DNA from 4 places in the Arthrobacter sp. 35/47 genome. Region 4 is predicted to be linked to each of the others. Evidence: predicted binding sites of a transcription regulator. Region 4 holds the regulator's gene; each other region holds the start of a gene.
What was found. The regulator HrcA, encoded in region 4, represses chaperone genes, less so after heat shock. The targets are predictions, from matches to a motif close to TTNGCACTCGNNNNNNNCGAGTGCNAA.

Region 1: the regulator HrcA is predicted to act here: its motif matches at 4,940-4,966, upstream of X803_RS0116370 (FmdB family zinc ribbon protein).
Region 2: the regulator HrcA is predicted to act here: its motif matches at 5,198-5,224, upstream of groES (co-chaperone GroES).
Region 3: the regulator HrcA is predicted to act here: its motif matches at 3,778-3,804, upstream of groL (chaperonin GroEL).

What each region holds. Positions count from the first base shown of each region.
Region 1 covers NZ_KI914620.1:51,762-59,276, reverse strand. Annotated here, with positions in the region: gene X803_RS0116400 (response regulator transcription factor) at 1-227, shown strand, start outside; gene X803_RS20760 (phosphotransferase) at 420-1,589, opposite strand; gene X803_RS0116390 (hypothetical protein) at 1,651-2,400, opposite strand; gene X803_RS0116385 (GNAT family N-acetyltransferase) at 2,652-3,275, opposite strand; gene galU (UTP--glucose-1-phosphate uridylyltransferase GalU) at 3,284-4,186, opposite strand; gene X803_RS0116375 (5-formyltetrahydrofolate cyclo-ligase) at 4,259-4,891, shown strand; gene X803_RS0116370 (FmdB family zinc ribbon protein) at 5,029-5,346, shown strand; gene cpaB (Flp pilus assembly protein CpaB) at 5,436-6,113, shown strand; partial or broken gene X803_RS20755 (AAA family ATPase) at 6,162-7,515, opposite strand, start outside.
Region 2 covers NZ_KI914620.1:27,607-35,121, forward strand. Annotated here, with positions in the region: gene tsaD (tRNA (adenosine(37)-N6)-threonylcarbamoyltransferase complex transferase subunit TsaD) at 1-1,007, shown strand, start outside; gene X803_RS0116280 (glutamate--cysteine ligase) at 1,096-2,247, opposite strand; gene X803_RS0116285 (DUF421 domain-containing protein) at 2,437-2,982, shown strand; gene X803_RS0116290 (shikimate 5-dehydrogenase) at 2,986-3,807, shown strand; gene X803_RS0116295 (class I SAM-dependent methyltransferase) at 3,863-5,074, opposite strand; gene groES (co-chaperone GroES) at 5,362-5,658, shown strand; gene groL (chaperonin GroEL) at 5,746-7,356, shown strand.
Region 3 covers NZ_KI914592.1:205,793-211,475, reverse strand. Annotated here, with positions in the region: gene X803_RS0107660 (threonine/serine exporter family protein) at 1-1,430, shown strand, start outside; gene X803_RS0107655 (uracil-DNA glycosylase) at 1,441-2,178, opposite strand; gene X803_RS0107650 (DUF3263 domain-containing protein) at 2,307-2,612, shown strand; gene X803_RS0107645 (LytR C-terminal domain-containing protein) at 2,649-3,323, shown strand; gene X803_RS0107640 (cold-shock protein) at 3,449-3,655, shown strand; gene groL (chaperonin GroEL) at 3,952-5,586, shown strand.
Region 4 covers NZ_KI914584.1:58,991-66,505, forward strand. Annotated here, with positions in the region: gene hemW (radical SAM family heme chaperone HemW) at 1-828, shown strand, start outside; gene X803_RS0103345 (DUF4870 domain-containing protein) at 859-1,287, opposite strand; gene X803_RS0103350 (DUF3097 family protein) at 1,402-2,253, opposite strand; gene hrcA (heat-inducible transcriptional repressor HrcA) at 2,398-3,414, shown strand; gene dnaJ (molecular chaperone DnaJ) at 3,481-4,608, shown strand; gene X803_RS0103365 (16S rRNA (uracil(1498)-N(3))-methyltransferase) at 4,618-5,373, shown strand; gene X803_RS17525 (GerMN domain-containing protein) at 5,381-6,340, opposite strand; gene X803_RS0103375 (PhoH family protein) at 6,711-7,515, shown strand, end outside.

The DNA of each region.
Region 1 (7,515 bases), on a different contig from region 4:
AGGTGGATCTTTCAGCGCGGGAATTCGCGCTGGCGGAGGCATTTCTGCGCAACCCCGGGCAGGTGCTGAGCCGGGAACAGCTGCTCTCCCGTGTGTGGGGCTATGACTTTGACCCCGGTTCCAACGTGGTGGACGTGTACGTGCGGTACCTGCGGAACAAACTGGGTGCCGAGCGTTTCGCAACAGTTCGCGGTATGGGCTACCGGCTGGTCGCCGACGATTCCTGAGGCGCACGCCTCCGGTTCCCTTACCGGAGGCCGGGCAGAAAAAGGGCGGACCCGGATGCGGTTGGGGGAAACGCACCCGGGTCCTTCGGAGGTGGCCGGTCGGGCAGAAGGTGCCCTGCACAACCACGGGTCCGGTAGCTCAAGCATGACGCCGCAATGTGAGAGATACAGGAAACGGGGATGAGAAAACTCTCATGAAACTTCGGGTTCCATGCCACTGTGCACGTCCAGGAAAGCCTCGGCCGCCTGTAACCGTCCGAGTGCCCCGGCGCGCCGGCCGCCGGCCTGCTGCCCACGGGTGTTCCTCGCTCCCGCAATCAGGGTCAGGGCTACGCCCGCTGCACGCGCCCGGAGCGCTGCAGGATCCACGTGTTCCTCAAAGGCCTCCTGAAAACGCCTTACAGCGTCCGGAACGTGGTGATAGCGTTCGTCAACACTCGGCAGGACCGCAAGGTGCGCGAGGAAACATCCCAGGTCGTCCACCAGATGGCCCGGTCCCACAGCATCCAGGTCAAGAACTCCTGTGATGCCGCCGTCGGCCACCAGGAGGTTCCCCTCATGGAAATCGCCGTGGGTGGCGACTATGGGGCCGGCGGGTGCAGACCGGACCAGCTCCTCGACCCGCAGGGCCAGTCGCGTGATCCGCGCTGATTCCTCCGGCAGGGCGGCCACCGCTGCGCGGGCGTAGTCCCGGACTCGTGCCGACCAGGGCTGCTTTTCCGGGAGCTCAAGGGCTGTTCTCGGAAAACGGTCCAGAAGATCGATAAGGACCCGAGGGCGGACTTCGGCTGCGCCGTTCACCATGAACCGCTGCGCCAGGGGCGTTCCGGCAGCGGGCATGGTCACGAGAACGTCGGCGACGGGCGAGGCGACGGGCTGGGGCGCAGGAAGTCCTGCGCTGATCAGCTGGTCGTGACGCCGGCGGAGTGCGGCGGCGCCGCCCGCCGGCAGCACCTTCAGGTAGCGCGTCTCCCCTGCGCCCTCCGCCCGCAGCACGGCCCGCCTCATGGGACGGTAGCCCAGGGTTGTCAGGCCGGCGGCGCGGACGCCGAAGAGCGCAGGGCCGACAGAATGCGGGTCACATGCCCAGCCGAGCCCGGGAAGGAGCGGGTCGTGGGGGTGGCTCCACACCAGGAGCGCTGTTCCGCCGGGTCCGGCGAGCCGTACTGAGCGTGGAAAGTCCCCTGCAACCCTTCTGGTGGTTACGCACAGGAACCCTTCGACGGAACCTCCCGCCATCCCATACCGGAGCGCATAGATCCCGGTAACGCCGGCGCCCGGGCGGTGGTGAAGACCGCGCAGTTCCCAATGCTCCAGCGGACCGGCCAGCGCCGTGGCAGCTTCTTCCAGAACCGCTCCCATGCCGGAGCCTTCCAGCAGCGCAAGCTCGTCCGCTTCCGACACCGTGCGGGCGGCCGACGGGCTACGCGCGGCGGCGCTGAAGGATGTCGTCCAGGTTCATCCGGGGCGCGGAAGGGGTCTCCACTGCCGGAGCAGCGGCACCGTTCTTGATCGGCGTCTTGACCTGCGGCTTGGGTGCTTCGGGGAGGTCCAGCGGAGCCGGATCTTCCCGGTCTGCCTTCGGCGCTTCAACGTAGGTGGGTTTGGGTACGTCCACGGGCTGCCAGGGTGCACCGGTGCCGGCCGGCTTCTCTCCGGATTCGGCAGCGACGGCGAGCGCCGCCGCCCGCAGTTCAGCGGCAGTGAACTGGACGGGGGCGGCCTCGGGGGTGCCGGCGTCGTTGTTTGCGTTCTCTTCCTTCGCCGCGGAGCCTCCGGTCTCTTCCGCGTTGAAGAGCCTCGTGGGCCGCTGCACAGCCGGAGCCGGCGCCACCGTCGGAGACGCTGATGTTTGAACGGCTGCGGGCGCCTGGCGTTCCACCCGACGACGGCGGCCGCGAACAGCGAGCGTACGCAGCACCGCAACGCTTGCGACGGCGAGGAGCAGCGCCGCAACGGGAACGATGGAGGGTACCAGCCCGGTGACGGCAAGCACCGAGGTGACCAGCGCAGCGGCCAGGGAGACCGTTCCGACTGCGGCAAGCGTGAGCCGCCCCCACCGGATCTTCAGCTTCGGAGCCTGGTCTGCCTTGCGTGGGGAACCGGTGCCCGCATGCCCTGCAGTCGCTGGTGCGGATGAGGGCTGAAGTTCGTCGGCGGCGGACATGGTCATGACGCTCCTTTGGAACCCGGCGTCACCGGATGTGATGCCTGGACGTGGGATGGAGGCGGATCCGTGCACCGTGAGGGGTTGCCGGTTCCGCAGAAGGTAGGGAGCGACCCAAATGAGCCAGAGCCCGACGATGGCCGCCAGTACAACTGAGCTGTTCAGAGAGAAGTCCACGTACAAAACGTTATGAGCAGATGGGGGTTCGGGCCCTCATTCACCGCGGTGTGTCCGGTTCCGAATCGGGAACTTCGTGGCTAGGCCCGCGGAGCTGACTCCCGCCACCGGCGCAGGAGCCCTCCCGGGATCTCCTCGGCGGTGAGCGCGAAGGACCGGTGGTCAGCCCACGAACCCGCGATATGAAGGTAGGCCCTGCGGATTCCCTCGTCCCGGAAACCGAGTTTGCGCACCACCTGGAGGCTCGCTTCATTCTCCGGCCGGATATTGATCTCCATCCGGTGCAGGCCGAGTTCCCGGAAGCAGTAGTCCGTGGCGAGGGCGACCGCCGTGGGGGCGATTCCCCTGCCCGCGCGCTCCCTGTCCACCCAGTACCCCAGCGTCGCTGTCAGCGCTGAGCCCCAGATGATGCCCGAGACGGTGAGCTGGCCGACCATGACCGGCCGCCTGGTCCCCTCCCGGCGCTCGGCGATCACGAACGGCAGCGCGCTGCAGGAGCGGACCTGCGCGTTCAGCGCACGGACCATCTCGTTGTACGACGGCAGATAACCCCCCGGCGCCGGATTCGACGCTTCCCACGGCGCCAGCCAATCGGCGTTGCGCTGGCGCAGTTCCATCCATTCCCGCTTGTCGCGGTGACGGAGCGGACGAAGGAGGATGTTGCCGGCCTCAAGGGTGACCGGCCAGGCGAACCGGCCCCACATGTCGGTGTTTAGCCGTCGAGGGAGGCGGTGAACTCCTGCAGCCACTTGCGCAGGTCCGGTCCGAGGTCGTCACGCTCGGAGGACAGCGTGACCACAGCCTTCAGGTAGCTCAGCTTGTCCCCGGTGTCATACCGACGGCCACGGAAGACCACACCGTACACGCCGGAGCCTTCGCCCTCTGCAGCAGCAAGCGTCTGCAGGGCATCGGTCAGCTGGATCTCGCCGCCGCGTCCCGGACCTGTTTCCTCCAGGACGTCGAAGACCCGCGGGTGAAGTACGTAACGGCCGATGAGCGCCAGGTTGGAGGGCGCCTCGTCTGCGGCAGGCTTCTCCACCAGCTCGTTGACGCGCACATAGTCCTCGCCGTCGATCGGGGAGATGTCCGCACAGCCGTAGGAGCTGATCTGATCCGGGTCAACCTCGATCAGGGCGATCACGGACCCGCCGGTCTTCGCCTGGACGTCGATCATGGTTTCGAGCAGCACATCCCGCTCATCGATCAGGTCATCACCGAGCAGGACGGCAAAGGGCTCAGCTCCGACGTGGAGGCGCGCACGCAGCACTGCGTGCCCGAGGCCCTTGGGATCACCCTGGCGCAGGTAGTGGATATCGCCGAGCTCCGAGGCGCGGCGGACGGAGGCCAGCTTCTCGAGATCGCCCTTCGCTTCCAGGGTCTGCTCGATGAACGGCACCCGGTCGAAGTGATCCTCAAGCGACCTCTTGTTGCGCCCGGTGATCATGAGGATGTTGTCGATGCCTGCACCCACAGCTTCCTCGACCACGTACTGGATGGCAGGCCGGTCCACGACCGGCAGCATTTCCTTGGGCATTGCCTTGGTGGCCGGCAGGAACCTTGTACCCAGGCCCGCAGCGGGAATGACGGCCTTGTTCACTCTTGGTCGCTCAGTCATGCCACCACAGTACAGAATTGGCCGCCAATCCGACGCACGTGCTACGCCGGGTACTAGCGGTACAGTGCCACCATGGACTCCCCCGCACCCCTGCCGAGCCCCGTATCCACCCCCACATCCCGCAAGGAGGAACTGCGGCAGACGCTCCGGGAGCGGCGTCGCCGGCTTTCGGGGCAGGAGCAGCACACCGCCGCCGCCGCCCTCGCGGACCAGGTGCTCCGATGGCTGCAGGCCGCTCCGGGCACCGGATGTATCGCCGCCTACCTGTCCGTGCCGCCTGAGCCCGGCACCGGTGAACTGCTGCCGGCCCTGATCGAGGCTGGCTACGACGTCGTGGTACCGGTGTGCGAAGCGCAGTACCAACTGAGCTGGGTGAGCTGGAAGCCGGGCGTCGAGCTCGCCAAAAGCCCGCGGGCACCCCTGTGGGAGCCGGTTGGGGAGCGCCGGCATTTCACCGCCGTGATGCCGTTCCGGCTGGTGCTGGTGCCGGGGCTCGGCATGGATGTGCGGGGAAACAGGATCGGCCAGGGCGGCGGCTACTACGACCGCTTCCTCGCGCAGCTGCGCCTTGAGCAGCCCGACGCCGACAGGCTGGGCTACGTGTACGACGAGGAACTGCTCGCTCCCGGCATCATCGAAACCACACCGCTCGACATGCCACTGAACGGTGTCTTCACCCCGTCCGGCCTTCACAGCGTGGGCTGAGGGTCGTTTCCGCGCCAGCTCCGCACCAGCGAAGGAAGCAGTGTAGAATTGGCACTCGGAAGGGTGGAGTGCCAAGGTTCTGCAGACACTCGGCAACGGACCCGTCCACGAACAGCGCTTCTCCAGGAGGATTGTCGATGCCTACATATGCCTACGCTTGCAGGGACTGCGGCCACGCCTTCGATGTCCAGCAATCATTTTCAGATGACTCCCTGACGGTCTGCCCCGAGTGTGAGGGCCTGCTGCGCAAGAAGTTCAACAGCGTAGGCGTGGTCTTCAAGGGTTCCGGCTTCTACCGGACAGACTCACGCTCCTCGTCCTCGTCGGTTGAACCCGGCACTGCTTCCAAGTCGGCCCCGGCAGCCACGGGTGCAGAGGGCAAAGCAGCGACCTCCTCGACGTCCTCCTCCGGAGCATCCGGGAAGGCAGCAGCCGCGGCCGCCACGTCTGCCTGACGCCGCCACGCCCGCCTGACTCGGGGCGGGTTGTCCACATACGGCGGATTCCCACGCCGCTGAGATCGCAGTGATCCTAGCGTTGAGGCATGCCTGAACCAGCAAACACCTGCGCCCGGTTGCAGAGTCGCCTCCACGCCTTTCTATTCCGCAAACGCCGTCTTCTGGCGGCCGCCTTCCTCTGCGCAGCCGCCGGATTCGCCGTCGAAGCGCTGCTGCCCCCTGAACCCGAGACCGTGCAGGTGGTCGCCGCGTCATCGGACCTTCCGGTCGGCACGGTGCTGGCACCGGAGCAACTCGCCATGGTGGAGCTGCCCGGCGCTGCCGTCCCGGAACACTCCTTTGACTCGTTCGAGCTGGTGGCAGGGCAGCAACTCGCCACCCCCGTCTACGCCGGTGATGTGCTCGCCGAGAACTTCCTGGTGGGGGCCGGGCTCCTTGCCGGCAGTCCGGAGGGCACTGTCGCTGTGCCGCTGCGTCCTGCTGACGCCTCCACCGTGCAGCTTCTCTCCGCAGGGCAGCGTGTCGATGTGGTGCTCAGCACGGGTAACGGGTTTGAAGTATCGGCGAAGAACACGGTTCTCGCCCGAGGGCTGCCGGTGCTGTGGACGTCAGAGGAATCGGGCACGGGACCGTTCAGCGCGCCGCAGGGTGCCGAAGACGGCCTGGTGGTGGTTGCAGCCGCTCCGGATGAAGCCGCTGCTCTGGCGGGAGCCTCAAGCAGCGGTCAGGTCCACCTCGTTCTGACTGCCGCGTCCGGGGACTAGCGGTTCAGAGTCGCTGGCGCCCCTTGGTCATAGAACGCACCTCGCGTGCTAGCTCCAGTGCGGCGGCTTCTGCTCCTTCAGCCACTCGTCGTGGTTGCCGTCTTCTTCATTCCAGGAGCGCGGGTCATCCTCGGCGGCGCGCTGCGGAATCACGTCACCATGGGGTGCGGTACTGGTGGTTTCGGCGGAACTTGGCTGCGCCGCCGCAGGCTCGGCCGGCGTGTCCTCCGCCGCGCTGTCTCCCGTGGGTCTTCCTTCGGATTCTCCGCTGTTCCCGGTTCCGGGTTCCATGGTTGCCCCGCTTCCTTCCCGTGGCCCCTGCGCGCCGCTGCGCGCAATCTCCCGGCCGTTGTGCTCCAGGCCAAGATACCCCGAAATCAGTTCGGCGCAGCCCTCCGGATCGGTAAACACCTCAATGGTCCACAGCGGCATATAACGCCAGCCCATGCGTTCGAGCAGTTGGGGGCGCAGCCTGCTGCGCTCCCGCACGCTCATGCTCCGGTAGCGGTCGGAACCGTCGGACTCGATGGCTACGGGAGGAATGAACAGCTCAGGTTCGTCGTCGGTGGCAGGCACGCCTGTCCCGGCCCCCGCCACGATGTCCAGTACGCCGTCGTAGTTGCTGCGGACAGCCGCTCCCCGGTAGCGCAGCCGCTCCACAAGATCCGCGACCAGCGGATCCTGGTTGGCGGCATCACCATCGGCGGACGAGGCCTGCGCTGCGTCCCCGGAAAGTTCCATGCGCAGGAGTTCGTAGAAGTCCAGTGCGCCGTGTCCCAGCCGTTCCGGATCCAGATCACCGGGCTGGAAACAGGTCAGTACGTGAAGGCGGTACCTGGCGCGGGTCATGGCCGTGACAAACTTCCCGCGGCCGTCCGGAGCCGAGAGCGGCCCGAAGTTGTGCAGCGCACGTCCGTGCGGCGTCCGTCCGAATCCCAGCGAGAAAATCACGGCGTCGCGGGTAAGCCCTGCAGCGCGGTCCACCGGGACCACCCGGAAGGACTCGTTGCCGGGTTTGAAGAAATCCGCCGCCCACGGAGCGTCGGCCATGAAGAGCCGTACAGCTTCACCCACGCGCTGGGCATGGCGGGCGCTCGCGGTGACAACGGCCAGCGAGTAACTCGGCCGGTGCCGGATGTGTTCGAAGACGAGGTCCACAACGCGGGTTACCTCCGCGGCCACGCTCTCGACGCCGTCGTGATCCGAGCTCGGCATGCCGGTTCCGTCCGGCAGGTACTCAACCCTGAAGGGGCGCTCCAGCCCGGTGATCTCAGAACCGGAAGGCAGCCGTGTCAGCTCGCCGTCATAGAAACGTTCGCTGAGGAAGTCCGACAGATCCTTGTCCACCCCGCGGTAGACATCCCGCAGGGCCAGTGAAGGCAATACCGCGGCGAGCGCCCGG
Region 2 (7,515 bases), on a different contig from region 4:
GGATTGTCCGCGGGACCACCCTGCTCACCAACGCCGTGTCCTCCTCCATGGAGGAGCACGTGCGGTTCGGCGGAGTCATCCCGGAGATCGCCTCGCGCGCACACCTGGACGCCATGGTGCCCACCCTCCAGCAGGCCCTTGCCGACGCCGAGGTGGAACTCTCGGACGTTGACGCGCTCGCCGTAACCTCCGGGCCGGGGTTGTCCGGTGCGCTGATGGTCGGGGTCGCTGCGGCGAAGGCGCTGGCCGTGGCCACCGGCAAGCCGCTCTTTGCCGTGAACCACCTCGTGGCGCACGTAGGCGTGGGGCTGCTCGACGCCGGCCGGCTGCCGGACAACCTGGGCGCGCTGCTGGTTTCCGGCGGGCACACGGAGATCCTGCGCGTGCGGAACCTGGCCTCCGACGTCGAGCTCCTGGGGTCCACCATTGACGACGCCGCCGGCGAGGCCTATGACAAGGTGGCGCGCATCCTGGGCCTCGGATACCCGGGTGGTCCGGCGATCGACCGCCTTGCCGCCCAGGGGGATCCGGCTGCCATCCGGTTCCCGCGCGGGCTGAGCCAGCCCAAGTACCTGGGGACGCCGGAGCAACCCGGGCCGCACCGGTACGACTGGTCGTTCAGCGGGTTGAAAACCGCCGTCGCCCGGTTCATCGAGGACTGCGAGGCGCGCGGCGTTGAGGTCCCGGTCGCTGATGTGGCGGCGTCCTTCCAGGAGGCCGTCGTGGACATCATCACTTCAAAGGCAGTGCTCGCCTGTACCGAGAACGGCATCACCTCGCTGCTGCTGGGCGGGGGAGTGGCCTCCAATTCGCGGCTTCGGCAGCTGACCCGGGAACGCTGCGAGGCGGCGGGCATCACGCTGACCATCCCGCCGTCGTCGTTGTGTACCGACAACGGCGCCATGGTGGCGGCGCTCGCCGCGCGCATCATCATGGACGGCGGGGAACCCAGCGGGATCGGCTTCGGCACCGATTCCTCCATGCCGGTGACCACCGTCCACCTCTAGCCGCCCCGCGTTCATTTTGCAGGACACGCCGCTTTCCCCGCTCCATACGGGGTGTGTCCTGCCAACTCACGGGGGCTTACCGCGGAGGTCAGGCGGAGGGCCCCTCCCGGAGCTGGCGCACCATATCCAGTACGACGGCGCTCAGGTCGCCGTTGTTTTCGGCGGCGACGCGGCGCTGACGCTGGTAGCCGGCGCCGCGCTGCAGGATCTTTTCGACGTCGGCCAGTTCCGCGGAGCAGCCCAGTTTCGCCGCGACCGGTTCCAGCCGGTTCAGCTCATCCATCAGGTGCTCGGTGACCAGCCGCTCGTTCCCGGCGGCGTCCAGGATGATGATGGCCTCCAGCCCATAACGGGCGGCGCGCCACTTGTTCTCCTGCACATGCCACGGCGGCATGGTGGGGATGGACCCACCGTTGTCGAGGGTGGTTGAGAAATCGTCCACGAGACACTGGGTCAGGGCGGCGACGGCACCGACCTCCTCCAGCGTGGAGAGCCCGTCACACACCCGCAGCTCAATGGTTCCGAGGTTGCCGACCGGGCGGATGTCCCACCGGATCTCGCTCACCGAATCGATGACGCCGGTGGTGAACATGTCCTCGACGTAGGCCTCGTATTCCGCCCAGGAACGGAACTGGAACGGCAGGCCGGCGGTCGGAAGCTGCTGGAACATCAGGGCACGCTGCGATGCGTACCCGGTGTCCTCTCCTCCCCAGAACGGAGACGACGCCGAGATCGCCTGGAAGTGCGGGAAGTAATTCACCAGCCCGTCGAGCACGGGCAGCGCCTTGTCACGGCGGTCCAGACCCACGTGGACGTGCACGCCGTAAATCACCATCTGGTGCCCCCACCACTGGGTGCGGTCGATCAGCTTGGAGTACCGTTCCTTGTCCGTCACCGGCTGGGAACGCGGGGCGCTGAAGGGGTGGGAACCGGCCGAGAACAGCTCGACGCCCATCGGATCCGTCACCTCACGGACTGCCGCGAGTGACCGGCTCAGGTCTTCCTTGGCCTCAGAGACGGTGTGGCAGATGCCCGTGACGATCTCGACGGTGTTGAGCAGAAGCTCCTGCTTGATATGGGGGTGTTCGTCGTCGGCCTGGAGTTCCGGGTGCTTTTCATTGACCCCCCGGAGCACCTCTTTGGCAACCGAGACGAGATCGCCGTTGTACCGGTCGACCAGCGCGAGTTCCCACTCAACGCCCAGGGTCGACTGCTCGGATTTGGCGAACTCAATCTTCAATGGTGTGCTCCTGACCGGTACCGGACGGTGGGGAATATCTGCCTCGGTATCGCGCCATCGCGGGTGAGAACTGAGCTCAATAGTAGTGCAGAGGACATGCCCTGCAGTCGCAGGCGGCCGCTCCAGGACCTAGTGTGAAGGACAACCTTTGGCGGACGCGCACCCGACCCGGAAGGAGAAGAAACATGATTGACCCAAGCGGTGGTGGGAGTCAGCATGTGGTTCGATAACTGGGCAGAGGTGGCGAGGGTTCTGCTGGTAGGCTCTGCCGCCTATGCCGTTCTGGTCCTGATCCTCCGGGTCTCGGGCAAGCGGACTCTCAGCCAGCTCAACATCTTCGACTTCGTTGTCACTGTTGCCTTCGGCTCCACACTCGCAACCATCCTGCTCAACGCCAACGTTTCCTGGGCTGAAGGAGCGGCCGCGCTTGGACTGCTGGCCGCGTTGCAGTACCTGGTTGCCTTCGTCTCGTCCCGCTGGCCGGCATCCAGGCAGGCACTAACCTCCCGTCCGGTTCTCCTCTTCAGGGACGGCCGGATCCAGGAACCGGAGCTCAGGCGGAACCGGCTGACTGAGTCAGAGCTTCTTCAGGCGGTCCGCATGCAGGGCAATGGAGACCTCTCGCAGATTGCCGCCATAGTGCTGGAGACCAACGGGAAACTCAGCATTATTCCGGCCGGCAAGTACGGCGACGGCTCCGCGCTTGGGGACGTGGTGGGGCCGGAGCATAATTGACGGGTGCCGATCCTGAACAAAGACATGGCCCTGTGCATCTCCCTCGCCGCAAGGCCCAGCAACCTTGGCACCCGCTTCCACAACTGGCTGTATGACGAGCTGGGCCTGAACTACGTCTACAAGGCCTTCACCACCACGGACCTCCCGGCCGCCATCGGCGGTGTGCGCGCCCTGGGGATCCGCGGATGCGCCATCTCCATGCCGTTCAAGGAAGATGTCATATCCCTGGTGGACCGGATGGATCCCTCTGCGCTCGCCATCGACTCGGTGAACACGATAGTGAACGACGACGACGTCCTCACCGCCTATAACACCGACTACCTCGCCGTCGCGGAACTGATCAAACAGCGTTCGGAGGTGACGCCGTCGTCGTCGGTTCTGTTGCGCGGATCCGGCGGGATGGCCAAGGCGGTTGCGGCGGCCGTGCGGGATGCCGGGTTCAGCAACGTCACCATAGTGGCGCGGAATGAGGAGGCCGGACGGCATCTGGCGGGCCTGTACGGGTTCCGGTGGCAGGCGGAGCCGGGCACCTCGGCCGCTGACCTGCTGATCAACGTGACCCCACTGGGCATGGCAGGGCGGGACGAGGACGTGCAGTCCTTCAGCGACGAGGCGGTCGCTGCGGCGTCGCTGGTGTTTGATGTCGTCGCGCTGCCGTCGGAGACGCCGCTCATCGGGGCTGCCCGCCGGACGGGCCGGTCGGTCATCACCGGTGCCGAAGTTGCTGCGCTGCAGGCTGCCGAGCAGTTTGTGCTCTACACCGGGGTCCGGCCCACGGCTGAGCAGATCCGGGCGGCCGGAGAGTTCTCGCGGCAGCCGGCGTAGTTTCTTCTCAGGTTCCCCCGACGCCCCATGCCCGGCAACCCTGCCGGACGGGCATTCACCCCAGGACCGGATCGACGACGACGGCGATCCGCTCCTCGCCTATCCGCGTCAGTACCAGCGTGGCCTTGTTGGTGGCTTTCTTTGTGCCGGCCAGGAGCTGCTTGCGCAGTTCCTCCGGGGTGACCGAGGTTCCGCGTTTCTTGATGTCGAGGACGCCGATGCTGTTCGCCTTGACCCAGGCCTTGAGCGTTTTGACGTTGTAGGGCAGGACATCGAGGACGCGATAGGCACGTGCGAACGGTGTGTCCACCGGATCCGGAGCGCAGATGTAGGCGATGTGCGGGTCGACCAGATGCCCGCCGATGGAGCGGGCGACGTCCGCCACCAGCCCCGCCCGGATCACAGCACCGTCCGGCTCGTAAAGGTACCCTTCCACCGGGCCGACAGCGGCGTCGTCGTCCTCGCCGAAGTCCGAATTGCTGGTGAGCTCCGTGGCACCGTCAGCGCCGATGAGCAGGGCACTGCGCCGGACGTTGTCGCGGCGCAGCGCGTTGAACCAGAGGACCACTTCGGCGACGTCACCGTCCACCGACACCCACTGGGCTTCGCAGTTGGAGGGGACGGCGTCGTGGGGGATGCCCGGTCCGAGCTTCACGCCGACCGGCATGCCGGTGTCCGCGAGTCCCTCGACAAAGGAGAGGGGCGGCGAGAACGCTTCCGGATCGAACAGCCGCCTGGTGCCGGAGCTGGAGGTGGTCCGCCGTGCGGGATCCAGCCAGACGCCGTCGTAATCGGTCAGGTCAACGGCTGAGGCGTCAGCGTTGACCACCGTGGCGTTGGACCACGGCAGCAGGTTCATGGTGGCCGCGGCTGCGGTGGTCTCATCCAGTTCGACGGCGGTGACGTCGCGTTCGAGGGTGGCAAGGGCCATCGAATCGGCACCGACACCGCAGCCCAGGTCGGCGACCTTCTGCAGGCCGGCGGTCACATAGCGTTGGGCATGGCGCGCGGCGACGGTGAGCCGGGTTGCCTGTTCCAGGCCGGCGGGGGTGAACAGCATCCGGGACGCGAAGGGACCGAACTTGGCCTGGGCCTTGGCGCGCAGCCGTGACTGGGTCAGGGCGGCGTTGACCACCTCGGGGGAGTGGCCGGCGGCGCGCAGCTGCTCGTTGAGCCGGAGACTGTCCGATTCCGAGTAGGGTCCGAGCGAGTTGAGCAGTTCCCAGCCCTCGGGAGTCAGGACGGGCTCGAGGAGGTTCTGGGTCACGGTATCGCTTTCGGCGTTTCGGGAGGGGCTTTCGGCAAGGCGGGCTGGGCCGGGCTCTTCAGTCTATTGGACCGTGGTTGGAGGTCCAGCGGGTGCGTGCTGAACCATTCGGGACGCGCCTCTCTGGCACTCGCCTTGACCGAGTGCTAACCGTTGCATAAAGTCAGACTTGGCACTCTCGCTATGAGGGTGCTAATCCTTCGAGGATGCGCCAACCGGCACCGCGACGACGGTCAGCGCCTGCTCGATACCCAGATCCATTCAAACCAAGTGAAGGAGAGGTCCGAGTGTCGGTCTCTATCAAGCCTCTTGAAGATCGTATTGTTGTTCGCCCGCTGGAAGGCGAGCAGACCACCGCATCCGGTCTGGTCATTCCGGACACCGCGAAGGAGAAGCCCCAGGAGGGCGAAGTTGTCGCAGTAGGCCCCGGCCGCGTTGACGACAACGGCAACCGCGTTCCGGTTGATGTGGCTGAAGGCGACGTCGTCATCTACTCCAAGTACGGTGGCACCGAAGTCAAGCACGGTGGCCAGGAGTACCTGGTTCTTTCCGCCCGCGACGTACTGGCGATCGTAGTCAAGTAGTTGTGCAGAAGAACCCCGGTCATCATCGGCCGGGGTTCTTTCCTGTAAGTACACATCCCTGCACAAGCCTGAAAGGAAAGAAGCAACATGGCAAAGCAGTTGGAGTTTAACGACGCCGCCCGCCGCAAGCTGGAAGCCGGCGTTGACAAGCTGGCCGACACCGTGAAGGTGACGCTCGGCCCGCGCGGACGCAACGTGGTCCTCGACAAGAAGTGGGGCGCCCCCACCATCACCAACGACGGCGTGACCATCGCCCGTGAGGTGGAGCTGGACGACCCGTATGAAAACCTGGGCGCGCAGCTGGCCAAGGAAGTTGCCACCAAGACCAACGACGTCGCCGGTGACGGCACGACGACGGCCACCGTCCTCGCGCAAGCACTGGTCAAGGAAGGCCTGCGCAACGTTGCGGCAGGTGCCGCTCCCGGCGCACTGAAGCACGGCATCGAGGTTTCCATCGAGGCTGTGGCCGCACGTCTGCTGGAGAACGCCCGCGAGGTTGTCGGCAAGCAGACCGCCAACGTTGCAGCCATCTCGGCGCAGAGCCAGGAAGTCGGCGACCTGCTGGCCGAGGCCTTCGAGAAGGTCGGCAAGGACGGCGTCATCACCATCGAGGAATCCTCGACCACGCAGACCGAACTGGTCCTCACCGAGGGCATGCAGTTCGACAAGGGCTTCCTCAGCCCGTACTTCGTGACCGATCCTGAGCGTCAGGAAGCCATCCTCGAGGATGCCCTGATCCTGATCAACTCCGGCAAGATCTCCTCTCTCCAGGAGTTCCTGCCGCTGCTCGAGAAGGCTCTCCAGGCCGGCAAGCCGCTGTTCATCATCGCCGAGGACATCGAGGGTGAAGCACTGTCCACCCTCGTGGTCAACAAGATCCGCGGCACCCTGAACGTCGTTGCCGTCAAGGCCCCGGGCTTCGGCGACCGCCGCAAGGCCATGCTCCAGGACATCGCCACCCTCACCGGTGCGCAGGTGGTTTCCCCGGATCTCGGCCTGAAGCTGGACCAGGTAGGCCTCGAGGTCATGGGTACCGCCCGCCGCATCACCGTCACCAAGGACAACACCACCATTGTTGACGGCGCCGGCAGCGAGCAGGATGTTGCCGACCGCGTTTCGCAGATCCGCGCCGAGGTTGAGCGCACCGATTCCGACTGGGACCGCGAAAAGCTCCAGGAGCGCCTGGCCAAGCTCGCCGGCGGTGTCGGCGTGATCAAGGTCGGTGCAGCCACCGAGGTTGAGCTGAAGGAAAAGAAGCACCGCATCGAGGACGCTGTGTCCTCGACCCGCGCGGCCCTCGAAGAGGGCATCGTGGCAGGCGGCGGTTCTGCCCTGATCCACGCCTCGAAGGTGCTGGACGAAGATCCCACCGTCCTCAAGCTCGAGGGCGACGCGGCCACCGCCGTTGGTCTGGTCCGCCGTGCTCTGGTCCAGCCGCTTCGCTGGATCGCCGAGAACGCGGGCTTCGAAGGCTACGTCGTCGTCGACAAGGTCGGCCAGCTTGAGGTCGGACACGGCTTCAACGCCGTCACCGGCGACTACGAGAACCTCGTCGACGCCGGCATCATCGACCCGGTGAAGGTCACGCGCTCCGCGCTGCGCAACGCAGCGTCGATCGCCGCGCTGGTTCTCACCACCGAAACCCTCGTGGTGGAGAAGCCGGTCGAAGAAGAAGAGCAGCACGGCCACAGCCACTAAAAAGGCACACAGCCGCTAGCGGTCATGACCGCTGGAGCAGCACACAGGCAACGTTCCGGTCCTCCCAGGAGGGCCGGAACGTTGCCCTTTTCACACCCGGAAACCGGTCATCGGAATAGGGGCTGCACCGCATTCGTTCTACGATAGAAGCCGGAAAGC
Region 3 (5,683 bases), on a different contig from region 4:
TCACACCGCAGGCCGCCCGGCCCGACCGCTCGCAGCTTGCTGCCCGCAAGATGCTCCGGCGCCTGGTCCAGGGGGAAGCCCCGCCCACGCAGGCGATGAACCTCGTTGAGCGGCTCGCCGGCAGTCCCTTTGCCAATCCCACCGTCCAGGTGGGAGGGCCCGACGTCGGCGCACGCCGCACGCTCGACTTTGCCCTCAGCCTTGCCGAGACAATGTTCCGTTACGGTGCGGGTGCGCTGGAGGTGGAAACCAGCATCATCGCGGTGACCGCTGCGTTTGGGCTGGACAACATCGAGGTCGACATCACCAACCAGTCCGTGGTGCTCAACTATTCCGCCAAGGACCAGACACCGACCACAGTTCTGCGCGTAGTCCGGTCCTGGACCAACAACTATGCCGGTCTGACACGCGTGCACCAGCTCGTGACCGACATCGCCGACGGCGGCGTGGACCGCTCTGAAGCGATCCGGCGCCTCGAAGAGATCACCCACCGGCCGAAGCCGTTCCCACGCTGGATGGTCACTGCGGCGTTCGGCGTGTTCGCAGCGGCCATTGTGGCGTTCATCGGCGGCGGACCGCTGGGCTCGCTCATCTCGTTTGCGAGCTGTATCGGAGTGGATCTGCTTTCACGTCAGCTGGGACGCTGGCGTGTGCCGGAGTTCTTTGCAACCGCGACGTCGGCTGCCCTGGTCACGTTCATTGCGATGCTGATGTGGTGGCTGGAGGCGCCGATTTCGCCGGCGCTCGTGGTGGTGGGCGGCATTCTGCTTCTCCTGCCGACAGGACGGCTGGTGTCAGCAACCCAGGACGCCATCAACGGCTTCCCGGTGACTGCGGCCGGCCGGTTCCTGTCCGCGTTCCTGGTGTTCGCCGGTCTGGTGTCCGGGATCGCCGTCGCGCTGGTGTTCGGCAAGCTCATCGGCGTGCCGGAACTCGACGTCACGTCCTCGGAGGGCTCGTTGTATCCGCTGCCCGTGGTTGCGGTGCTTGTCTTCGTAGCGATTGCGATGATCTGCGTCGCCGAGCAGACGGACCTGTCGCTGATCATCCCCACCTCGCTCATCGGAACCGCCGGGTTCCTCCTGTACTCACTGGTGGTCAACCTGGGTGTGGGCTACCGGCTGGCGCCCGCGGTTGCGGCCGTTTTGATCGGTATGCTCGCCCGTGTGGTGGCACTGCGCATGGGGGCGCCGCAACTGGTGGTCGCGGTGCCCGCGGTGATGTTCCTTTACCCGGGGCTTACGATCTTCCGGTCGATGTACGACCTGACGATCGAGACCGATGTGACGGGCGCCGGCGCGATCGGGCTGTTCAACGCGCTCACCATCATCCTGGCCATTGCCGGAGGAGTGGTGCTTGGCGACAACCTGGCGCGGCCTTTCACCAAGAAGCTCAGCAGTAACGAACGCCGTCGTAACCGCCGCCGCTGAGGCTGGACAGTCAGCTGCGCAGCCAGTTCACCGGTTCGGCGCCCTGCCTCCGGAGGAGGTCATTGGCCCTGGAGAAGGGCCGCGACCCGAAGAACCCGCGTGAGGCCGAGAGCGGGCTGGGGTGGGGAGACTCGATCAGGGGCGTGGACCCCAGCAGCGGCTTCAACTGCTGGGCTTCACGGCCCCAGAGGATCGCGACCAGCGGCTGGTTGCGGCCCACCAGTGCCCGCACGGCGGCGTCGGTGACAGCGTTCCACCCCAGTGCACGGTGCGAGCCGGTTTCTCCGGCACGCACCGTCAGGGTCCGGTTCAGCAGGAGGACTCCCTCCTCGGCCCAGGGGGAGAGATCGCCGTGGGCGGGCGCGGGGGCGCCCAGATCTGCCTCAAGCTCCCTGTAGATGTTGGCAAGGCTGCGGGGGAGCCGCGTCTGACGCGTCACAGAGAAGGCAAGGCCTACGGAGTGGCCGGGCGTGGGGTAGGGATCCTGGCCCACGATCAGAACCTTGACGTGGCTCAGCGGGTAGGTGAAGGCGCGCAGGATGGATTCCGGCTGCGGCAGCAACTGCACCCCGCGCTGCTGTTCCGTGGCGAGGACGCGGGCCAGCTCGTGGACCTCGGACTGTACCGGGCGAAGCGCCGCAGCCCAGTCAGGTGCCATCACCTCATGGAGCGCCGCAGGCGCAGCGAACGGGATCGGTTCCCCGGCGGGCGGTGGCAGGGGCAGGGTGGGGGTGCCGTCGTCGTGCATGTCTCTATTCTTGCGTGCCGGCACGGGCAGGGGGTTAGGTGGCGGGTAAATGACAAGCATGTGATTCGCCACTACCATGGACGAAGTTGATACCGCGGAAACGGTGGATTGGACGGTGTGTCGTGGGTATGCAGGGCTCGGCAGCGCAGGCAGATCAGAATGGTGCCGCACAGACGCGGGAGCCGGCTTTGGGGGAGCGCGAACAGCGCATGCTCGAACTGGAGCGCCAGTGGTGGAAGTATTCGGGCGCCAAGGAGCAGGCCATCCGTGAGATGTTCGATCTCTCCGCGACGCACTACTACCAGATCCTCAACGCGCTGATCGATACCGAAGCGGCCCTCGCCCACGATCCGATGCTCGTGAAGAGATTGCGTAGACTACGTACGACCCGCCAGCGCGCCCGTTCCGCGCGCCGACTCGGCGTCGACGTCTAGTTTTTCCGCAACCCCAACCCAAGGACTCCCCGGCAGATGACCCAATACCCCCGCGACGAATTCGACCAGGTGCCGGAATCCGCCGCGAGGCAGGGAGTGCACCGCGAACGGCTCGTGCCTCCGCGTTCAAGCGGCCTGGTGCTGAAAGTCATCGCGGGCATGCTTGTGCTCGCGGTCGGCCTGGTTGCGTACTTCCTGTTTCCCCGGCTGGGACTCGGCCAGGCCTCCCGTGTCACACCCGAAACCAGCAGTTCGGCGCCGATGCCCTCGATCACCGCCGGCGACGCAGCGAGCGCCACGCCCAGCGAGGAATCCGATCCCACGGCCAATCCCACGGCGTCCGCACCTCCCGCTTCACCCGGCCCAGAGCCAACCCCCAGCGAGGAAACAACACCTGCCGAGGAACCGGTGACGGACACTACCGAGCCTGCCGCCGCCGCGGACCGGACGCAGCCGGTTGCCGTATTGAATGCGACAAGCGTCAGTGGGCTGGCCAGCACAGCGGCCGGTCGCCTTCAGTCCGAAGGCTGGAATGTTACCCAGATCGGCAACTGGTCCGGTCAGCCGCTGCAGGGTTCGATCGTCCTCTATAACGGTGAAGAACAGCGGTCTACCGCCGAAGCGCTTGCCGGAGCTCTGGGAATCGGAGCGGTGCAGGGCGAAGCCGGATTGGGAGGCATCACTGTTGTGGTAGGCCCCGGCTTTCAATAAGCACGCTGGTTAAGGATCAATAACATTCCCTGTGTTCCCCGTCACTGTCCCCGCGATGTGGGATTAGATGTATTTCAGCCCCGCCATCACCAGCCACGCGGGGATCTACATAGTGGGAGAACAACATGGCGCAGGGAACCGTGAAATGGTTCAACGCTGAAAAGGGTTACGGCTTCATCACTGTCGATGAGGGTGGGGCAGATGTCTTTGTGCACTGGTCTTCGATCGAGATGGAGGGCTATCGCGCACTCGATGAGGGCCAGCGGGTCGAATTCGAGATCGGGGAAGGCCAGAAGGGGCCGCAGGCGGAGGCTGTGCGCCTCGCGTCCTGACCCCGCCCACGGTTTGCCGAAGAACAACGGCGCGTCTCCCCGGAAGGGGTGGCGCGCCGTCGTCGTTGTTTCCCCTCAGGTGAACAGCTTGCACTCGCAGTGTGTGAGTGCTAATTATTGACTTAGCACTCAGGTGTGACGACTGCTAAGACGGCACCCGAGAGTGAACCAGGCAACCTCTGTGGTGAGGGCTGGTTCGGGAGGTACAGAGATCCTCCCGGATCCGTCCGTCCGTCGCGGGCATCACAGGCGGGTAGCAGCATACGCATTACCGTCCCGAAAGGACCTACGCCGTTATGGCCAAGATCATTTCTTTTGATGAAGAGGCACGCCGCGGCCTCGAGCGCGGGTTGAACACCCTCGCTGATGCAGTCAAGGTAACGCTGGGCCCCCGCGGTCGCAACGTTGTCCTTGAGAAGAAGTGGGGCGCTCCCACGATCACCAACGACGGCGTTTCCATCGCCAAGGAGATCGAACTCGACGATCCGTTCGAGAAGATCGGCGCCGAGCTCGTCAAGGAAGTCGCCAAGAAGACTGACGACGTTGCCGGTGACGGAACCACCACCGCAACCGTCCTCGCCCAGGCGCTCGTGAAGGAGGGCCTCCGCAACGTAGCTGCCGGCGCCGACCCGCTGAGCCTCAAGCGCGGCATCGAGAAGGCCGTTGACGCAGTCACCGCCGAACTCCTCGCCTCCGCGAAGGAAATTGAGACCAAGGAAGAAATCGCAGCTACGGCTTCGATCTCCGCCGGTGACCAGCAGATCGGCGACCTCATCGCCGAAGCTCTGGACAAGGTGGGCAAGGAAGGCGTCATCACCGTCGAGGAGTCCAACACCTTTGGGCTGGAGCTTGAGCTCACCGAGGGTATGCGCTTCGACAAGGGCTACATCTCCGGCTACTTCGTCACCGACGCAGAGCGCCAGGAAACGGTCCTCGAAGACCCGTACATCCTGATCGTCAACTCCAAGATCTCGAACGTCAAGGATCTCGTCGCTGTCCTCGAGAAGGTCATGCAGTCCGGCAAGCCGCTGCTGATCATCGCCGAAGACATCGAAGGCGAAGCCCTGGCCACCCTCGTGGTCAACAAGATCCGCGGCACGTTCAAGTCGGTTGCCGTCAAGGCTCCGGGCTTCGGCGACCGCCGCAAGGCCCAGCTCGCTGACATCGCCATCCTCACCGGTGGCCAGGTCATCGCCGAGGAGGTTGGCCTCAAGCTCGAGAACGCCACCATCGACCTCCTGGGCCAGGCCCGCAAGGTCGTTGTCACCAAGGACGAGACCACCATCGTCGAAGGTGCCGGCAACGCCGAGGAGATCGCCGGGCGGGTTGCACAGATCCGTGCCGAGATCGAGAACTCCGACTCCGACTACGACCGCGAGAAGCTGCAGGAACGTCTGGCCAAGCTGGCCGGCGGTGTTGCAGTCATCAAGGCCGGTGCGGCAACCGAGGTTGAACTCAAGGAGCGCAAGCACCGCATTGAGGACGCTGTCCGCAACGCGAAGGCTGCTGTTGAAGAGGGCATTGTTGCCGGCGGCGGCGTGGCCCTGATCCAGGCCGGCGCCAAGGCGTTCGCCAACCTCAACCTGGAAGGCGACGAGGCAACCGGTGCAAACATCGTGCGCATCGCCATCGACGCCCCGCTCAAGCAGATCGCTTTCAACGCAGGCCTCGAGCCCGGCGTTGTCATCGAGAAGGTCCGCGGCCTGCCCGCAGGCCACGGACTCAACGCCGCAACCGGCGACTACGAGGACCTGCTTGCTGCCGGCGTCAACGACCCGGTAAAGGTGACCCGTTCCGCACTGCAGAACGCCGCCTCCATCGCGGGCCTGTTCCTCACCACCGAAGCTGTTGTCGCGGACAAGCCTGAGAAGGCTGCTCCCGCAGGCGGCGGCGACGAGATGGGCGGCATGGGCGGTATGGGCGGCTTCTAGGCTCCCAGCCCTACCTGCTCGACAACACAGAAGGCCGGTCCCCTCGGGGGCCGGCCTTCTGTGTTGTGAAAGCCGGAAGATTCGTGCACCTGTGGCG
Region 4 (7,515 bases):
TCGGTGACGCCGGCCTCGCTTGAGGAGCTGGCTGCGGCCGGTTTCACCAGGGTGTCCTTCGGCATGCAGTCCGCGGTGCCCCATGTCCTGGCGGTGCTCGACCGGACCCATTCCCCGGAGCGGGTGCCGTTGGCTGTTCAATGGGCGCGGGAGGCAGGCCTCAAGGTGAGCCTCGACCTGATCTATGGAACTCCGGGGGAAAAGCTTCAGGACTGGAGCGCATCCCTCGACGCGGCACTCAGCCTGGAACCCGATCACCTGTCCGCGTATGCACTCATTATCGAGGAGGGCACGGCCCTGGCACGCAGGATCCGGCGCGGCCAGGTTCCTGCGGTCGACGACGATGATCACGCCGACAAATATGAACTCGCCGAATGCGCGCTGCAGGCCGCGGGCATGTCCTGGTACGAGGTGAGCAACTGGGCGCGCACCGATGAGGACCGGTGCCGCCACAACCTCGCGTACTGGAAGGGTCACGACTGGTGGGGGGCCGGCCCCGGTGCGCACTCCCATTTGGGCGGGACGCGATGGTGGAACGTCAAGCATCCCACCGCCTATGCGCAGCGGCTTGAGGCCGGCGAGTCTCCGGCTGCGGGAAGGGAGACCCTGGATGACGGCGCCCGCTACGTTGAGGACGTACTCCTGCGCACGCGGCTGGCGGAGGGCTATCCGACGGCGGACCTGAATCCGGCGGGTCGTAATGCCGTGGCCGGGCTCATTGCCGACGGTCTGATCGAGCCCCGGGAAGCATTCCGCGGCGTGGTGCGCCTGAGTAACCGCGGACGGCTGTTGGCTGACGCCGTGGTGCGCCGCCTGCTGCCGGACTGACGCTGCCGGATTGACCGGTTGATTGACCGTTTAGTGGAACAGCCGCAGGTTGTACGGGTACCGGTACGGCCTGCCGCGGTTGACCTGGATTCCCGCCGCAACGGCGAAGCCTGCCAGGGTGACCCAGATGAGCGCGTTCAGCACTGCGAAGATCCCGCCGATTCCGGGTATCAGGGACAGCAGCAGGCACACGCCCGCAGCGAGGCTCGGCGGGAAGGTGAAGTTGAATGCTTCCTTGGCTTCCTGTTCGGTGAAAGGGCCCCGGTCACGGAAGATCAGGAAGATGACCAGCGAGGGCACAAACCCGAGGATTCCGAGAAAGTGCGCGAGCGTCGCCCACTGGCGGTCCTCGGACGGCGTCAGCGGTGGAGCACTGGAGCTGGCACCCTGAAGAGGGACTTCCTCCCGGGGTGCCGGACGTGACTTCGCATCACCGTTCCGGTCTGCACTGTTAGACAACGAACATTCCTGTCGACTGTGGGACTTCACCGCGCTTTGCGCAGGGTTTACTTCCTAAGGGTACTTGGTTGACGGACCGTGCGGAGTAGCATTCCGCCGGTCGGGCCGCGCAGATTACGCTTCGGATGCCTGAACGGTCAGGAAATCGATTACTTCCTCCACCCGCGCCAACAGGGACGGCTCAAGGTCGGCGTAGCTGTTGACCCCGCCGAGGATGCGCTTCCAGCCGTTGGCGGTATCCGCCTGGCTGCCGTGCGGCCAGCCCAACCGGCTGAGGATCCCGGTTTTCCAGTCCTCGCTGCGGGGGATAACAGGCCACTCCTGGAGACCCAGGGCGCGCGGCTTCACCGCCTGCCACACATCCACGTAGGGATGCCCGACAATGAGCACGTTCCCTGCCGCACCGGGAACGGCCGTGGCCTCGGCGGCGATCCGGGCTTCCTTGGTGCCGGGCAGCAGATGGTCCACGAGGATGCCAAGACGGCGCCCGGGGGAGGGCCCGAAGTCCCTGACAGCGGAGGCCAGGTCGTCAACGCCATGCAGCGGCTCGACGACGATGCCCTCCACCCGGAGGTCGTCTCCCCACACCTTCTCCACCAGTTCGGCGTCATGGCGGCCCTCGACCCAGATCCTGCTGGCACGCGCCGCACGAGCCCGGTGCCCCTCAACGCGAACGGAACCGGACGCCGTCCGCGCGGGGGCTGCCGGCTGCGCCAGCGCGGGCACCATCTCCACGGGAGACCCCTCGAAGTGGAACCCGAATCCAAGCGGGAAGGTCCGTTGTTTGCCCCGCCGGTCCTCGAGGATCATGATGTGCATCCCGCCGGACTTCTCGGTCCGGAGGATCTCACCGACAAATCCGCTCTGGACATCCTCGAGCACGACGCCGGGGCGCGCCTCGATTTTCTCCAGGACGGAGCGGCGGGGCTGTGAGATGTTCTGGGCGCCCCACTGGTGATACGACATGTGAGTTGGCTCGCTTCCGCAGATTCCTGCCTTCGGAACAGGCAGAGCCAATGCTAACAATCAGGTCGAACGTATTAGACTTGGCACTTAGGCGTGTTGAGTGCTAACTCGTAGAGCGGCGTTGAAGTACATCGGAGGTGAACCATGAGCGAGCCCAGACGGCTTGAGGTGCTGCGAGCCATCGTTGAGGACTACGTGCATTCCCGCGAGCCGGTCGGCTCAAAGGCCCTTGTTGAACGCCACCGGCTCGGTGTGTCCTCGGCGACCATCCGCAATGACATGGCGCTGCTTGAGGAAGAGGGCCTCATCACGGCTCCGCACACCAGCTCCGGGCGCATTCCCACCGACAAGGGTTACCGGCTGTTCGTTGACCGCATCGCCGAGGTCAAGCCCCTCTCGGCCCCGGAGAAGCGCGCCATCCGCGCACTGCTGGAAAGCGCCGATGACCTTGACGACGTTCTGGACCGCACCGTCCGGCTCCTCGCCCAGCTGACCAATCAGGTGGCCGTGGTGCAGTATCCCCACCTTGGTGCCGCCTCAGTGCGGCATATCGAGTTTGTACTGCTTGCACCCGGCCGTGTCCTGGTGGTGCTGATCTCCACGAATGGCGCAGTACAGCAGCGGGTGGCTTCCGTACCTGCCGGGACCCAGGAGGATGAGATCGCCGACCTTCGCCATCGCTTCCTGGGGAAGGTGTCGGGCGTGCGTCTGCCGTCAGTGCCCCAGGAGCTTGCGGCGTGCACGGCAGAACTTCCGCCCGCCCGGCAGGCTCTCGGCAAGTCGCTCGCCCACAGCCTCGAGCAGCTGTCAGGGGCCAACCGCGAGGACCGCATCGTCATGGCGGGCACCGCCAACCTCGCCCGCTCCACGCTCGATTTCCCCCTCACTATCGGCCCGGTCCTTGAAGCGCTCGAAGAGCAGGTCGTGATGCTCCGCCTGCTCTCCGAAATGGAGCAGGATGCGCTTGGAGTGTCCGTCCGGATCGGTCGTGAGAATCCATACGGCGGTCTCGCGGAAGCCTCCGTGATTGCCACCGGGTACGGACCGGACGCGCTGGCGAAGGTCGGCATCCTCGGACCTACCAGAATGGACTACCCCACAACCATGGCCGCAGTGAGAGCGGTGGCCCGTTACCTTTCCCGCATCCTCGATGAATCATGACCGGATGACGGAGCCCATGAACCAGAGCCGCTCACGCGGTGAAATTACAGGAAGAGATGTGCAGGAGTGAGTAATCACTACGAGGTCCTTGGTGTTGCACGCGATGCCAGCGGCGAAGAGATCAAGAAGGCGTACCGGAAGCTCGCCCGCAAGTTCCACCCGGATGTGAATTCCGGGCCGGACGCCGCGGAAGAGTTCAAGCTGGTCACGCGCGCCTACGAGGTGCTTTCGGACCCGCAGAAACGGCGTGTCTATGACACCACCGGAAATGAGAACGGTACTGACAACGGCTTCGGCGGCGGCTATGCCGGTTCCGGATTCGCCTTCCACGACATCTTCGAGACGTTCTTCGGTGGAGGCGGGCCGAGCGGCCCGCCGTCGCGGACCCAGCGTGGCCAGGACGCGCTGATCGCTGTCCGCATCGATCTGAAGGACGCCGTCTTCGGTACCAACAAGAAGATCGAGGTGGACTCCGCAGCGGTCTGCCCCACCTGCGACGGTTCCTGCACCCAACCCGGAACCTCGCCGAAGACCTGCGACATCTGCGGCGGATCCGGTCAGGTCCAGCGGGCCGTCCGCTCCATCCTCGGCCAGGTCATGACGACGGCGGCCTGCGGTACCTGCCAGGGGTATGGCACCGTCATCCCGCATCCCTGCAATGAGTGCAACGGTGACGGCCGTATCCGTTCCCGCCGCAGCCTCACCATCAAGGTGCCTGCAGGGGTGGCCACAGGCACGCGCATCCAGCTCTCCGGTCAGGGCGAGGCGGGAACGGCCGGCGGACCGCAGGGCGACCTGTACGTGGAGATCCGGGTCAACAGCGACCCGACCTTCCTGCGGGAGGGAGATGATCTGCACGCGACGCTCAGCGTCCCGATGACGGCTGCCGCCCTCGGTACCACGGTGACACTGAGCAGCTTCGACGGCGATCAGGAGCTCACCATCCGGCCGGGTACGCAGGGCGGTGAGGTGATCACCCTGAAGGGCCTCGGAGTCACACACCTGCGTGGTTACGGGCGGGGGGACCTCCTGGTCCACCTCAGTGTCGAGACACCGCGCAATCTCGACGGCGCACAGGAAGAGCTTCTCCGACGCTTCGCTGAACTGCGCGGCGAACAGTTCACGGATGGCCAGCTGGCAAGCAGCGGGTCGGGTGTCTTCGCGCGGCTGCGCGAGCGGCTCGGGAACCTCTGACCGGCAGCCGTGACCAACCAGGCCTTCTTCGGGGATCCTGCCGCTGTCCAGGGGGCCGTTGCCGGCTCCAGCCTCACGCTGCGGGGCGCGGAAGCCCATCACGCCGCCACAGTGAAGCGCATCGCCACTGGAGAGTCGATCGACGTGGTGGACGGCAGCGGCCACCGTCTGAGCTGCACCGTAGTTGATTCCGCGGCCGACGCCGTCGTACTAAGGGTTGATGCGGTTTCATTCGATCCGCCGCCTGAAACACGGCTTGTTCTGGTGCAGGCGCTTGCCAAGGGAGACCGCGGGGAGCTGGCAGTGGAGGCAGCCACTGAACTGGGCGTCGATGCAGTATTGCCGTGGCAGGCGGACCGCAGCATTGTCCGGTGGCGCGCCGAGAAGGCGGCCAAGGGGCGCCTGAAATGGGAATCCCTGGTCCGTGCTGCCTCCAAGCAGAGCCGGCGCACCCGCCTACCGGAGGTCCTCGACGTCCTGGATTCGCGCGGAGTTGCCCGCTGGCTGGCCGGAGTGCAGTGCCCGGTCCTGCTGCATGAGGACGCCGAGCTGTCACTTGCGCAATACTGGGCGCGCACGCCGGCGATGGGCGCTGCAACTGTAGCGGTCATTGTGGGTCCAGAGGGCGGCATCAGTCCGCAGGAAGTCGAGCTCTTTGTGAATCAGGGCGCTGTTGCGGTTCAGCTCGGAAGCAATGTACTCCGTGCATCCACAGCCGGTCCTGCTGCGATCGCGGTGCTGAACCAGCTCTCGGGCCGCTGGTAACCGCGCCTCAGCTGAGGCTGATCAACTTGTCGTCGGCGATTGCGTTTTCTGCCGGCCCCGACGCCGGCTCGGTTTCTGAACCCTCGTAGACCTCCACGAGGTAGGTGCCCTGTTCCAGCGCGACGCTGAACTCGTACAGCCCTACCGTGCCGGTCCCCTCTTCCACCGGGACCGTTCCCGCCACCACATCCTCCGCCGGCACGCCGCCGCCGTCCACCCGCCGCACGCGCCATTCAAGACCGGTGTGGGTCGTCGTCGTGCTGCCCTGGATGATCACCGTGCGGTCGCTGCGGACCGATCCGTCCTGCGGGTTGATGATCCAGACGGGCGCAACTGCGCTTACGTCCCGCTGCAGCACCGCTCCCAGGCCGATATGTCCAAACGCCGTATAACCGGCTTTGCCGTCGACCAGCAGACGCACACTGCTCGGATTGCCGCCCGAGACGAGTCCCGAATTGGCTGCGGCGGCCGTCGCTGTGTACACCAGTTGCTGGATCGCCTGGCCGGCAGCGGCCGCATCGATTCCCGCGGTGAAGGAATCCGAGGAGATATCTACCGTGATCACGTTGTCCGGTGAGATGGAGGTGTTGACCGACGAGGCGGGCTGCCACGGGCTGTAGTAGTCGTGATCGAGCGGCTCGGCGCTGGTCATTGCCTGGACGGCGGCTGCAACCGGATCCCCCGTCGACTCGGCGGGGAGGAATTCCCGGTACAGAAGCCCGTTCCGGTCGCCCAGCCAATACACGGGAAGAAGGGGAGCGGCGTCCACGGCAGCGGGGCTTCGCAGGGCAACTTCGGGCATACTCGCCGCGGATTCCAGCAGCACTTCCGCTTCAGAGGTGATCGCCGCGTCAGGGCCGGTCGGCGCCTGGACAGTGCAGGCCTGGAGCGCGAGAGCCACCGCAACGAAGACAGCGGCCCTCGCCGGCGCTGCGGGCCTGCATCGGGGAAGAAGGAAGGGAGACACCTGTTCCTGCTCCTCCCGTTCCATCCTGCCGGTTCGCTCTGATGGGCTTCACCGGGTCAGGTGCCGCCGCTTGTGGGTTAATGTCGGCAGCAACGGATCCTGCTGCGCGCACTCCCAATCCAGCTTGGCACAGGAAACACCCTCTGCCGGGTGCTTTTCCCGAATCGCCGCCTGACTGAAACGCGATCGATATCGGGCCGTTGCGTTCCTGAGATATTTGCTCCGGAGGCGCTTCCGGCGAGGGGCTGGTGCGAGCGGTGGCAGGCCCGCGGCGGTACGCTAGTAGCAGGGCCCGTTCCGGACCCGGACACGCACATCACCGGTGATTCCGGCGGCACAAGGAGAGATGGAAGGCCCGCGGGCCGATACTATGACGGATTCTGCAGTGGGTATGGGGGCAGCGGGCCTGGACAGCCGGGTTGTCCAATTCGATTCGGCGGACCAGATGGTGCAGTCGCTGGGTGCCAACGATGAAGCCCTCGCGATGATCGAAGGCGCGTTCCCCGGAGTCAGTCTTCACGTCCGCGGCAATGAACTCTCCATCACCGGCCCTCCCACGGACGTCGGTCGCACCGAGCGCCTGATCGGCGAGATTCGCAGCCTTGCGGCCAGCCAGACGCCGGTTACGGCACAAGTGCTCGAACAGCTGCTTTTCATGCTGAAGACGCAGGGCGCGGCGAAGCCCTCCGACGTGCTGTCGATGAACATTCTTTCCTCCCGGGGCAGGACCATCCGTCCGAAGACCGTGAACCAGAAAAACTACGTCGAGGCGATCGACACTCATACCATCGTCTTCGGCATCGGTCCGGCCGGTACGGGCAAAACCTACCTGGCAATGGCAAAGGCGGTGCAGGCGCTCCAGCACAAGGAGGTCAACCGGATCATCCTTACCCGTCCGGCGGTGGAGGCGGGGGAGCGACTCGGGTTCCTGCCGGGCACCCTCAACGACAAGATCGATCCCTACCTGCGGCCGCTCTACGACGCTTTGCACGACATGATGGACCCCGATTCAATCCCACGGCTGATGGCGGCCGGGACCATCGAAGTAGCGCCTCTCGCGTACATGCGGGGGCGCACCCTCAATGATGCGTTCATCATTCTCGACGAGGCCCAGAACACCACTCCGGAGCAGATGAAGATGTTCCTCACCAGGCTCGGCTTCGGTTCCAGAATGG